DNA from 4 places in the Pantoea sp. Ep11b genome. Region 1 is predicted to be linked to each of the others. Evidence: predicted binding sites of a transcription regulator. Region 1 holds the regulator's gene; each other region holds the start of a gene.

Region 1 (3,231 bases):
AGGAGCTACATCGGGTGCCCTCTGCCATCAGCTACACCGTGCGTCAGCTTGAGACCTGGCTGGCGGTCCCGCTGTTCGAACGTCAGCATCGGGAAGTGGTGCTGACCCCGGCAGGCGAACATTTTGTGCGGGAAGGGCGCAGCGTTATCAAAAAAATGCTCGCTACCCGCCGACAGTGTCAGCAGCTGGCGAATGGCTGGCGTGGTCAGCTGAGCATCGCCGTCGATCGCATCGCTAAACCGCAGCGTACCCGACAGCTGGTCAAAGATTTCTATCGCCACTTCCCGGATATGGAGCTGAGCATCAGTTATGAAGTGTTCAATGGCGTCTGGGATGCGCTGGCCGATGGGCGGGTGGAGATCGCGATTGGCGCCACTCAGGCGATTCCGGTAGGCGGGCGTTTTGCCTTTCGCGATATGGGCACCCTGAACTGGCGCTGCGTGGTCGCGCCCGATCATCCCCTGACGCAGGCGAGCCAGATAGATGATGACACGCTGCGCAGCTGGCCGTCGCTGGTGCTGGAAGATACCTCGCGGGCGCTGCCGCGCCGGATGACGTGGACGCTGGACAATCAGCGCAGGCTGGTGGTGCCGGAGTGGCAGACCGGGCTGGAGTGTGTGCAGGCGGGATTGTGTGTGGCGATGGTGCCCGGCCATCTGGCCAGACCGCTGCTCGACAGTGGCGATCTGGCCGAGCTGACGCTGCCGGTTCCGTTTCCGGACAGTCCGTGCTGCGTCAGCTGGGCAGAAGATCGTGCATCACCGGCGACAGGCTGGTTGCTCAGCTATCTGGGTGATGCGCAGACGCTTAATCAGGAGTGGTTAAGCGAGGATTAACGCCGGTAGTCGCGGAACGGGCCATCGGCGACGGAACGACGTTCGATCAGCGTCGGGTGAACCTCGATGGTCTGCGACACTTCACGCTTGCTGGTAATGCGGTCCAGCAGCATATCCAGCGCCTTTTCGCCCAGCTGGGCTTTCGGCTGATGGACGGTAGTCAGGGCTGGCGCGAAATAGCGCGCGTTGCGCACATTGTCATACCCGATCACCGAAATATCCTGAGGAACGCGTAATCCCATCTCGTCGGCGGCGCAAATCGCCCCCATTGCCATGATGTCACCGCCACAGAATACCGCCGTAGGGCGCTGCTTCTGCGACAGAATCTGCTGCATGGCCTGATAGCCAGACTCCGGCTCGAAGTCGCCCTGAACGATCCACTCGGCGCGCGGCTGGATATTTGCCTCTTCCAGCGCCTTCAGGAAACCGGCATGACGGCCACCCCCGGTATTGCGCTCCATCTGGCCGGGAATGGCGCCAATATCACGGTGCCCGCGCTCAATCAGATAGCGGCCGGCCAGATAACCGCCCTGGAAGGCGTTGTCCAGCACTGTGTCAGTGAAGTCGGCGCGGGATTCGCCCCAGTCCATCACCACCATCGGGATGTTGCGATTCTCTTCAAGCATCTGCAGCAGGTCGTCCGGGTATTCGGAGCACATCACCAGCAGGCCATCCACGCGCTTCTGCGCCATCATGCTGAGATAGGCGCGCTGCTTTTGCAGATCGTTGTGGGCATTCCCCAGGATCAGCGTATAGCCCTTATCGAAGCAGTGATTCTCGACGGCTTCGATAATTTCAGCGAAGTAGGGCGCTTCGCTGGAGGTGGCCAGCAGCCCCAGCGTGCGGGTGTGGTTCACTTTCAGGCTGCGTGCCACGGCGCTCGGTGAGTAGTGCAGTTCCTTGATCGCCTGCCAGACCGCTTCGCGCGTCTCTTCAGCGACAAAGCGGGTTTTATTAATGACGTGCGAAACGGTGGTCGTGGAGACGCCAGCGCGTTTTGCCACATCTTTTATTGTTGCCATGTAAATCAGACTCCGGTGCTTATCTAACTCTCTGATAAGCGTAGTGTTAAACGTTTGCGTCTGCTCAGGGTTTTTTTCGCAAAAATGCAGCGTTGCTGGCCGGTAATCTGACCGCGGGCGACGGAAATCACGCCTGAAAAAAGGTGCAAACGGAATCAGCGTTGCGCGCGTTGCGCAACAAAGGCGGGATTCTAACAAGGCTGGACGGATAACACGAGATTTTTACCGGGTCGTGTGGGAAAATGAAATAACCCTGTGAACTGTGTGACTAAGGAGCAAGCCGTGAGTACCGACCTCAAACTGGCATTAATGACCACCGTTGGCTGTCTGCTGATGATTGTGGCCTTTAGTTTTACCGCCATTCTGCACTGATAAAAAAAGCCGGGATTTTCCCGGCTTTTTTTCTGACTCTGCTGCTGTTCAGCGGATCGTTTTCGGCGTCATCACCCGGCGGGCGCCGATGTAGTGGCGCTGCCAGTAATCTTCCCCTAATGCGCTGATCTGGATATCTTTGCCGGTGCGGGGCGATTGAATAAACTTGCCGTCACCCAGGTAAACTCCGACATGATCGGCGGTGCCGCGGCCATTGATGCGGAAGAAGACCAGATCGCCTTTCTCCAGCGACTCACGCTTGATCGGCGCGGCGTCACGCAGGTGGTACATCTCATTGGCGGTACGCGGGATCTTAAACTTCACCAGATCCTTATAGGCGTACCAGACCAGACCGCTGCAGTCGAAACCGGTGTGCGGAGACGTTCCGCCCCACTGATAGGGTTTTCCCAGCTGACCCATCAGCTTGGTCATCGCCGTTTCACGCGCCTTCTGGTAACGCTGGCGGTGAGATTTGCTCATTTTAATGGTGCCGGTTTCGCGGGTATCCGCGTCGGCGGTTTTCAGCGCACGCTGATGACCATAGCGTTTCTTTTCGTGATTCTTGCTGATGCGGGCGGTTTTAAGCGAGGTCTTCTTAGCGGGTGTCTGTGTCGCGGTGAGTTCAGCTTTTTTCTGTTTTTTAGTTTTGAGTTTCTGAACAGGCGTGACACGCGGTTTTTTCGTGACCGTTTTGACCGGGCGGCGCTTACGACGCTCATCGTCGCGCGCACTCTTTTTCTCTGCTTTATGCGAACTGACGTTCACCGGCGTGTGAGGCGACGCGGCGGCGGTGTTGAAAAACAGTTGCGCAAAGGCCAGCATGAAAAGCGTAATGATTAAACGCATAGTCCGTAAGTAAGTTAAGTTGTCATGGCCACTACGCACCGTGACAAAGTTGAGATTAATCTGATCGAGGATCAGCGCCCAGGCCATTCTAGTCCAGTTCTTTTAAAAACAGTAAGGTCTTTTATTATTAATCTTTGTAACCGCTGAAATTGCGC
Region 2 (3,231 bases), 1.1 Mb from region 1:
GTGGTGTTCGGCGTGGAACCGAAGAAGCCGGAGATGACCGTCGATAAGCCGTTGGCAAACATCGAACGATGCAGACCCGGGTCGCGGATCAGATCCTTTTTCACGATATTGGCGGTAACGACCAGATGACCGATATGCTCGGCGATGACCACCAGCGCCGCAGGCAGAATCGTCAGCATCGCCACCCACTCAAAACGCGGCGTGTAGAAGGTTGGCAGGGCAAACCACGGCGCGCGCTCGACGCCGCTCCAGTCCACGATACCCATCGCTGCGGAGAGCAGATATCCCACGACCACCCCAACCAGAATCGGGATGATCGCCAGGAAACCGCGGAACAGCACCGAACCGAATACCGTCACCGCCAGCGTCACCAGCGAGATCAGTACCGTTTTACTGTCGGGCGCACTGCCTTCAGCGGGCAGCAGGCCCGCCATATTGGCGGCCACGCCAGCCAGTTCCAGACCAATGACGGCGACAATCGCCCCCATCGCTGCGGGCGGAAACATCACGTCGAGCCAGCCGGTCCCGGCGCGTCTGACGATCAGTGCCACAATGCAGAACAGCACGCCACACAGAATAAATCCGCCCAGCGCCACCTCATAGCCCAGCGGCAGCAGCAGCAACACCGGCGAGATAAACGCAAAACTGGATCCCAGGTAGGCGGGGATTTTGCCTTTACAGATAAAGAGATAAATCAGTGTGCCCACCCCGTTGAACAGCAGCACGGTGGCCGGGTTGATATGGAACAGAATCGGCACCAGCACGGTGGCGCCAAACATGGCGAACAGGTGTTGCAGGCTGAGCGGAATGGTTTGCAGTAACGGCGGTCGTTCACTGACGCCAATGGCGCGACGAGTCATCATTTATCCCCTTAGGTTATCTCTCCCGCCGGTCCGCGCCGCAGCAGCAGGCGCGCCCGTTCCGGGCACTTTTTTTTGCCAAAAAAAAGCCGACTCTCTGGTCGGCTATGCGATTTATTTGGTTCCGAAAATTTTGTCCCCGGCATCGCCGAGTCCGGGAATGATGTAACCCTTTTCGTTCAGCCCCTGATCCACTGATGCGGTGTACAGCTCAACATCCGGATGCGCTTTCTCCAGTGCCGCGATCCCTTCCGGCGCCGCCACCAGCACCAGCACCTTGATGCTGGAGCAGCCCGCTTTCTTCAGCAGGTCGATGGTAGCGATCATAGAGCCACCGGTAGCCAGCATCGGATCGACGACCAGCGCCAGGCGCTCTTCGATGTTAGACACCAGCTTCTGGAAGTAAGGCACCGGCTCCAGCGTCTCTTCATCGCGGTAGACGCCCACCACGCTGATACGGGCGCTGGGAACGTGCTCCAGCACCCCTTCCATCATGCCAAGACCGGCACGCAGAATCGGCACCACCGTGATTTTTTTGCCTTTGATCTGGTCGATCTCTACCGGGCCGTTCCAGCCCTCAATGGTGACGCGCTCTGTTTCCAGATCGGCAGTCGCTTCGTAGGTCAGCAGGCTGCCCACTTCCGACGCCAGCTCGCGAAAACGCTTTGTACTGATATCATGCTCACGCATCAGGCCCAGTTTATGTTTGACCAGCGGGTGTCTGACTTCCACGATCTTCATTGGTGTTCTCCCGGAATGAGTTGAGCTAAAAAAAATCGCGGGATTATACCGCCTTTTGGACGGCGCGCCACCTCTCCTTGCGCAATACCGCGGCTTTTACAGGGATAAACAGAGGATTGATGAAATTCGTCCGATGCGCAATCCCGGACTCGCAAACGTTTGCCTGCACTGATAGAATTGCCGCGCTTTATTTTAAACCACCAACCGCAACTCGCGTGGGGACCTCGCAGTGACCGACAAAACCTCTCTCAGTTACAAAGACGCCGGTGTTGATATTGATGCTGGTAACGCTCTGGTTGACCGTATTAAAGGCGTAGTGAAAAAGACGCGTCGCCCGGAAGTGATGGGTGGACTGGGCGGTTTTGGTGCGCTTTGCGCGCTGCCGCAGAAATACCGTGAACCCGTGCTGGTTTCCGGCACCGATGGCGTGGGCACCAAGCTGCGTCTGGCGATGGATCTCAAACGTCACGATGCCATCGGCGTTGACCTGGTCGCGATGTGCGTCAACGATCTGGTGGTTCAGGGCGCCGAGCCGCTCTTCTTCCTCGACTATTACGCCACCGGGAAACTGGATGTGGAAACGGCCTCTGCGGTGATTACCGGTATCGCTGAAGGGTGTCTGCAGTCAGGTTGTGCGCTGGTAGGCGGTGAAACCGCCGAGATGCCAGGCATGTATCACGGCGAAGATTATGACGTGGCCGGGTTCTGCGTCGGCGTGGTGGAAAAGTCAGAAATCATTGATGGCAGCAAGGTGCAGGATGGCGACGTACTGATCGCCCTCGGCTCCAGCGGCCCGCACTCTAATGGTTATTCGCTGGTGCGCAAAATTCTGGAAGTCAGCAACACCGATCCGCTGTCTGAACAGCTGGAAGGCAAACCACTGGCCGACCATCTGCTGGAACCGACCCGCATCTATGTGAAGAACATCCTGAGCCTGATTGAGCAGGTCGATGTGCACGCGATTGCGCATCTGACCGGCGGCGGCTTCTGGGAAAATATTCCGCGCGTGCTGCCTGACAACACCCAGGCGGTCATCGACGAGAAGAGCTGGCAGTGGCCGGCCGTCTTCAGCTGGCTGCAGCAGGCGGGCAACGTCAGCCGTTTCGAGATGTATCGCACCTTTAACTGCGGTGTGGGCATGGTCATTGCCCTGAGTCCGGCCGACGCCGATAAGGCGATTGCGCTGATGCAGGCGGCGGGCGAGAAAGCCTGGAAGCTGGGCGTGATCAAAGCGTCTGATGCTGAAGAGCGTGTGGTTATTAACGGATGAAAAAGCTGGTTGTACTGATTTCCGGCAACGGAAGTAACCTTCAGTCCATCCTTGACGCCTGTGCAAGCGGGCGGATTCACGGCAGCGTGGCTGCCGTGTTCAGCAACCGTGCCGCCGCGTATGGCCTGACGCGGGCGCAGGAGGCGGGCGTACCCGCGCATGCGCTTGCCGCCAGCGACTTCGCCGACCGTGAAGCCTTTGATCGCCAGCTTATCGCGGCGATCGAGGCGTACTCGCCCGATCTGGTTGTGCTGGCGGGCTATATGCGGATCCTCAGCCCCGCGTTCGTCGCCCATTTTCACAATCGCCTGCTGAATATCCACCCTTCTCTGCTGCCGAAATATCCGGGCCTGCATACGC
Region 3 (3,231 bases), 750 kb from region 1:
TCGATGACAAAGCGCCGGCCACCGTACAGAACTTCCTGGATTACTGCCGTGAAGGTTTTTACGACAACACCATTTTCCACCGTGTCATCAACGGCTTTATGATCCAGGGCGGCGGTTTCGAACCCGGCATGAAGCAGAAAGAGACCAAAGCTGAAATCAAAAACGAAGCGAACAACGGCCTGAAAAACACCAAAGGGACGCTGGCTATGGCGCGTACCTCTGCGCCGCACTCTGCGACCGCACAGTTCTTCATCAACGTCGCTGACAACGACTTCCTGAACTTCCGTGATGAAAGCGTTCAGGGCTGGGGCTACTGCGTGTTTGCAGAAGTGGTTGAAGGCATGGATGTGGTAGAGAAGATCAAAGCCGTCTCTACCGGCCGCAGCGGTATGCACCAGGATGTGCCAAAAGATGACGTCGTTATCCAGAAAGTGACCGTCAGCGAGTAATGTCGCGCACGCTGTTTATCGCAGATCTCCATCTGTGTCAGGAAGAACCGGCGATTACCGCCGGTTTTCTGCATTTTTTAGCGCGCGAAGCTCCTCACTGCGACGCGCTCTATATTCTCGGCGATCTGTTTGAAGCCTGGATAGGCGATGACGATCCCAATCCGCTGCATCAGCAGGTTGCCGATGCCCTGCGCGCCCTGCCGGTGCCGGTTTACTTTATTCATGGCAACCGCGATTTCCTGCTGGGTCGCCGCTTTGCACGCGCCAGTCACATGACCCTGCTGCCGGAAGAGCAGGTCTTGACGCTCTATGGTCAGCGAGTGCTGATCATGCATGGTGACACGCTCTGCACGGACGACGCGGGTTATCTGCGCTTTCGCGCCAGAGTGCATAATCCCTGGATCCAGCGGCTCTTTCTGGCGCTGCCTCTGCGGATCCGCAAGCGGATTGCCGCGCGGATGCGGGCCGACAGCAAGCAGGCTAACCAGCACAAATCTCAGAGCATCATGGATGTGAACCCGGATGCGGTCGTCGCCACCCTGCTGCGCCAGCAGGTGCCGCTGCTGATCCATGGTCACACTCACCGCCCGGCAATTCATACGCTGGCGGTGCAGGGCGAAACGGCACAGCGCGCGGTACTGGGTGCCTGGCACGAACGGGGTTCCATGATTCAGCTCGACGCCAGTGGCATTCAGCTCACTGAATTTGACTTCTGATCTGCCGTTAAACCGACGGCATTAAGCGCGACGCAACCGTTTTCCTTCCGCCTCTGTCATGCTATTCTCGGTGCCCTTCAAAACCTGTCCGCCCGGCCAGGTCTGTTTGTTCATCCACAGGAGTTGACCGCATGTCATCCAACGCCCCGGCTCGCATCGCCATTGTTATGGGTTCCAGAAGTGACTGGGCCACCATGCAGTTCGCCGCTGACATTCTTACCAGCCTGGACGTCCCTTTTCATGTTGAAGTGGTCTCTGCGCACCGCACCCCGGATAAACTGTTCAGCTTCGCCGAAACCGCGGCGGACAACGGTTTTCAGGTGATTATCGCGGGTGCAGGTGGCGCAGCCCATCTGCCGGGGATGCTGGCAGCCAAAACCCTGGTGCCGGTGCTGGGTGTACCGGTGCAGAGCGCGGCGCTGAGCGGCGTCGATAGCCTCTACTCGATCGTGCAGATGCCGCGCGGTATCCCGGTTGGCACGCTGGCGATCGGTAAAGCCGGTGCCGCCAATGCCGCCCTGCTGGCGGCGCAGATTCTGGCGCTGCATGACAGCGCGCTGGCCTCACGTCTCGGCACCTGGCGTCAGAGCCAGACCGATGAGGTGCTTAACCACCCCGATCCGCGGGAGGAGGCATGAAGCCGGTTTGCGTACTGGGCAACGGCCAGTTAGGCCGTATGCTGCGTCAGGCAGGTGAACCCCTGGGCATTGCCGTTTACCCGGTGGGTCTGGACGCCGATCCTGCCGCTCTGCCGATCGCCGACAGCGTGATCACCGCCGAGATCGAACGCTGGCCGGAGACGGCGCTGACGCGTGAACTGGCCAGCCATCCGGCCTTTGTTAACCGCGATATTTTTCCGCGTCTGGCCGATCGCCTGACGCAGAAGCAGCTGCTGGACGAGCTTGGCCTGGCGACTGCCCCCTGGCAGTTGCTGTCGGACAACAGCGAATGGCCGACGGTGTTTGACTCGCTGGGCGAGCTGGCGATAGTGAAAAGCCGCACCGGCGGTTACGACGGACGCGGTCAGTGGCGTCTGCGCGCCGGTGATACGCACCAGCTGCCGGATGCCTGCTACGGCGAATGCATCGTTGAACAGGGCATTAACTTTTCCGGTGAAGTCTCGCTGGTGGGCGCGCGCGGCCACGATGGTAACGTCGTGTTCTATCCGCTGACGCATAACCTGCATCAGGAGGGCATTCTGCGCACCAGCGTCGCCCTGCCCCAGGCGGATCGGGCGCAGCAGCAGCAGGCCGAAGCGATGCTGAGTGCGATTATGCATGCGCTGAACTATGTTGGCGTGATGGCGATGGAGTGCTTTGTCACGCCTGACGGACTGCTGATTAACGAGCTGGCGCCGCGTGTCCATAACAGCGGCCACTGGACGCAGAACGGCGCCTCGATCAGCCAGTTTGAGCTGCATCTGCGCGCCATTCTCAGCCTGCCGCTGCCGCAGCCGGTGGTCTTTGCCCCGTCGGCGATGGTCAACCTGATTGGCACCGACGTAAACCTCAGCTGGCTGCAGCAGCCGCTGGTGCATCTGCACTGGTATGACAAAGAGGTGCGTCCGGGCCGTAAAGTGGGCCATCTCAATCTGACCGACAGCGACACGAAGCGGCTTAAGATGGCGCTGAACGCGCTGGTGCCCCAGTTGCCTGCAGAGTACGCCAGCGGTATTGCGTGGGCAGTTGAGAAGCTCTGATCGCCGCCACCGACAGTGCAGGGCGGCCTGATCGGGCCGCTCAGCATGATGGTGCCGTTCTCTCTCAGTCAGCAGCAGACATCGGGAAAAGATCGCAAAAACGCCCCTGCCCGCCCGTCACGCGTGATAACGCTCCTCATCCCTGAGGGGCGTCCGTTAGCGGATTGAATTCATCCTTCCTGCGTAACGCCTCACTCCGGTTTTCCGCCTGTTGATCTGCATAGCGGTAAAAACGGGCGGGATGCGGCCTGTCCTGCCCCGAATCTGACCGCTACGCCGCATCGAACTTCCTGAACAGAGCCTTTCCTTTCAGTAACCGGATACCCAGCCAGCCGCCGCAGAGAGATAACAGCAGCGCGCCGCACAA
Region 4 (3,231 bases), 330 kb from region 1:
TTGGTCTGAAAAATGTGCCGGTTGAGCTGGTGGTGATGCTCAACGATGATGAAGAGACGCCAGTCCGTCTGGTTGGCAAAAAAATGGTGCCAATTCTGCAGAAGCAGGATGGCAGCGCCATGCCGGAGAGCATGGAGATTGTCCACTACGTGGATCAACAGGATCACGCGCCGCTGATCACCGGCGCGCTGAATCCGGCCATCGCCGACTGGCTGCGTCACATGAACAGCTATGTGAACAAGCTGCTACTGCCACGCATTGCAGAGGCGGCGTTTGCCGAGTTTGCTACGCCAGAGGCGCGCAACTATTTCCGCACGAAAAAGCAGGTGAGCATAGGCGACTTTGCCGCACTGAAGAGCCATTCGGCCGGATTGATCAAAAATGTCAGCGATGACCTGCGCAAGCTCGACAGGCTTATCGTCCAGCCCAATGCGGTCAACGGCGAGCTATCGGAAGACGATTTTAGCCTCTTCCCCCTGCTGCGCTCGCTGACGCTGGTAGCCGGTATCGACTGGCCCGCCCGGGTCGCCGACTATCGCGATAACATGGCAAAACAGACCCAGGTCAATCTGCTCTCCTCCATCGCCCACTGACCCGCCAGATGAGAGGCGCTGCGGCGTTTCTCATCCCTTTCCTGATGACACCCGCCCTACATTCAGGCAGGCTATGGCCTGTTTACTGGCTCTGATATTCAGGATATCGATCGATGAAAAAGGCTTTTTTCGTGCTGACCGCCCTGCTGTTCGCCCTGCTGCTGAGCGGCTGTAATAAGCTGATGCAATACACCATCAGCGAGCAGGAAGTTAACCAGGCGCTGCAGAAGCATAACAACTATGAGAAAGATATTGGCGTTTCCGGACTGGTTAACGCGCACATCGTGCTGAACAATCTCAGCAGTCAGATTGGTCGCGAAGAGCCGGGCAAAGTGACCCTCTCCGGCAGTGCCAAAATCAACGTCACCTCGCTGTTCGGGCCACAGCAGGCCGATATGCAGCTGAAGATGCGGGCTCAGCCGGTCTACGATCCGCAACAGGGTGCCATCTATCTGCGCGATCTGGAGATTACCGATGCGCAGGTGGCACCGGAAAAAATGGCCGCGATCATGAAGACGCTGACCCCCTACCTCAATCAGTCGCTGAAGAGCTATTTTGATCAGAAGCCCGCCTACGTTCTCAGCGCCGACCGCAGCAAAGGCGAGTCGCTGGCGAAGCGGTTCGCGAAAGGGCTGGAAGTGAAGCCTGGCGAGCTGGTGATCCCTTTTACGCAGTAAGCCCGAATGCCGCGCCTCTGGCGCGGTTTTTCTTTTCTGCATAAAAAGCAGGTGCAAACGGTTGCCTGAATCCTTATGCTTAGACCCCGGCCAAAACACGCCTTTTGTTTTCTCTTCTGCCGGAGCTTCACTGATGACAGCACACCCTCAGCAACTTACCCTGCGTCGCCCTGACGACTGGCATATTCATCTGCGCGACGATGAGATGCTCAAAACGGTCCTGCCCTATACCAGCGCGGTAAATGGTCGTGCCATTGTGATGCCAAACCTGGTGCCGCCTGTGACCAGCGTTGCGGCGGGGGAAGCCTATCGCGAGCGTATTCTGGCGGCACTGCCCGACGATCATAAGTTTACCCCGCTGATGACCTGCTATCTGACCGACTCCCTCGACCCGGATGAGCTTGAGCGCGGTTTCACCGCCGGTCTGTTCACTGCCGCCAAACTCTATCCGGCCCACGCGACCACCAACTCCAGCCACGGCGTGACCGACATCGCCTCGATTGCGCGGGTGCTGGAGCGGATGCAGACGCTGGGCATGCCGCTGCTGGTGCACGGTGAGGTGACCGCGGCGCATGTCGATATCTTTGATCGTGAAGCGCGCTTTATCGAAACGGTGATGGAGCCGCTGCGCCGCCAGTTCCCGGCGCTGAAAGTGGTAATGGAGCATATTACTACCCAGGATGCCGCGGACTACGTTGCCGCTGCCGATGAGAACCTGGGGGCGACCATTACCCCGCAGCATCTGATGTTTAACCGTAACCACATGCTGGTGGGCGGCATCCGTCCGCATCTCTACTGCCTGCCGATCCTCAAGCGCAACGTGCATCAGGAGGCGCTGCGCAAGGTGGTGGCGAGCGGCCATCCACGCTTCTTCCTGGGCACCGACACCGCGCCGCATCTGCGCCATCTCAAAGAGTCCAGCTGCGGCTGTGCCGGGGTATTTAATGCGCCGACGTCACTGCCCGCCTACGCCACCGTATTTGAAGAGCTGGGGGCGCTGGAGCACTTTGAGGCGTTCTGTTCGGAGAATGGCCCGCGTTTTTATGGCCTGCCGCTGAATGAAGGCACAATTACGCTGGTGCGTGAAACCTGGCAGGTGCCGGACACCATCGCTCTGGGCAGCCACTCACTGGTGCCGTTCCTGGCCGGTGAGACGCTGAACTGGCGCATCGCATAATTTCGCTTGCCTCCGGCCTGCGGATACTGTAAATATATACAGTATCTTAACCGGAGGCTGTTATGCGCGTTGAAATTACCGTATCAAATACCCGACCTCTTCCTGCTGGCGCAATCGAAGCATTAAGCGACGAGCTGTCGCGCCGCATCGATGAACAGTTCCCTGACTCGACCAACCACGTCAAGGTGCGTTACGCCAGTACCAACAATCTCAGCGTGCTGGGCGGTGGAAAAGAGACGCGCGACCAGATCAGCGAGATCCTGCAGCAGACGTGGGAAAGCGCTGACGACTGGTTCATTACTGATTAACCGCCACTGTGTTTTTTTCCGGGTGTCGCCACCCGGTTTTTTTATCTTTTCTCCCCTCTCGCGCTTCCCCCGCCCAGCATCTAGACTCTGAATGATCAATGCCCTATGCTTGCGCTCGTCACGCATAACAGGAGATGCGACACCATGACTACTGATAAACCAGAAGAGGCGATGACCTTTGGTGAGTTGCTGGCACTGATTGGCGACCAGCAGCGTCGTTTGACGGTGCTGGAAAATGCCTTTTCCAGTCTGATGTTCTGTCTTGACGATCGGGCCAGCCAGCTGCTGGCGCATAATCTGTCGCTGGAAGCCCAGAACCAGAATCACGATGAGCAGCTCCAGCAGCACTTTGCCCGTCTGGCAGAAAGCGTTCAGAGACGTGGCGGCGGCATCGTGCCGGAAACGCCGACGCTTTGATCCGATCTGGCCTTATCCGCTTTTTGCCTGTCCATTGAATCATGATAAAAATGCCTGCC

The links. The regulator PurR, encoded in region 1, represses purine synthesis genes. The targets are predictions, from matches to a motif close to CANGCAAACGTTTGCNTG.
Region 2: the regulator PurR is predicted to act here: its motif matches at 1,750-1,767, upstream of purM (phosphoribosylformylglycinamidine cyclo-ligase).
Region 3: the regulator PurR is predicted to act here: its motif matches at 1,195-1,212, upstream of purE (5-(carboxyamino)imidazole ribonucleotide mutase).
Region 4: the regulator PurR is predicted to act here: its motif matches at 1,321-1,338, upstream of pyrC (dihydroorotase).

Annotation. Positions count from the first base shown of each region.
Region 1 covers NZ_CP160631.1:2,144,993-2,148,223, forward strand. Annotated here, with positions in the region: gene punR (DNA-binding transcriptional activator PunR) at 1-836, shown strand, start outside; gene purR (HTH-type transcriptional repressor PurR) at 833-1,858, opposite strand; gene AB1748_RS10205 (YnhF family membrane protein) at 2,141-2,230, shown strand; gene AB1748_RS10210 (C40 family peptidase) at 2,279-3,076, opposite strand.
Region 2 covers NZ_CP160631.1:3,238,086-3,241,316, forward strand. Annotated here, with positions in the region: gene uraA (uracil permease) at 1-860, opposite strand, end outside; gene upp (uracil phosphoribosyltransferase) at 975-1,601, opposite strand; gene purM (phosphoribosylformylglycinamidine cyclo-ligase) at 1,831-2,871, shown strand; gene purN (phosphoribosylglycinamide formyltransferase) at 2,868-3,231, shown strand, end outside.
Region 3 covers NZ_CP160631.1:1,396,643-1,399,873, reverse strand. Annotated here, with positions in the region: gene ppiB (peptidylprolyl isomerase B) at 1-449, shown strand, start outside; gene lpxH (UDP-2,3-diacylglucosamine diphosphatase) at 449-1,165, shown strand; gene purE (5-(carboxyamino)imidazole ribonucleotide mutase) at 1,297-1,803, shown strand; gene purK (5-(carboxyamino)imidazole ribonucleotide synthase) at 1,800-2,864, shown strand; gene ybbP (putative ABC transporter permease subunit YbbP) at 3,136-3,231, opposite strand, start outside.
Region 4 covers NZ_CP160631.1:1,819,346-1,822,576, reverse strand. Annotated here, with positions in the region: gene grxB (glutaredoxin 2) at 1-593, shown strand, start outside; gene AB1748_RS08575 (lipoprotein) at 707-1,270, shown strand; gene pyrC (dihydroorotase) at 1,404-2,447, shown strand; gene dinI (DNA damage-inducible protein I) at 2,510-2,755, shown strand; gene AB1748_RS08560 (hypothetical protein) at 2,900-3,172, shown strand.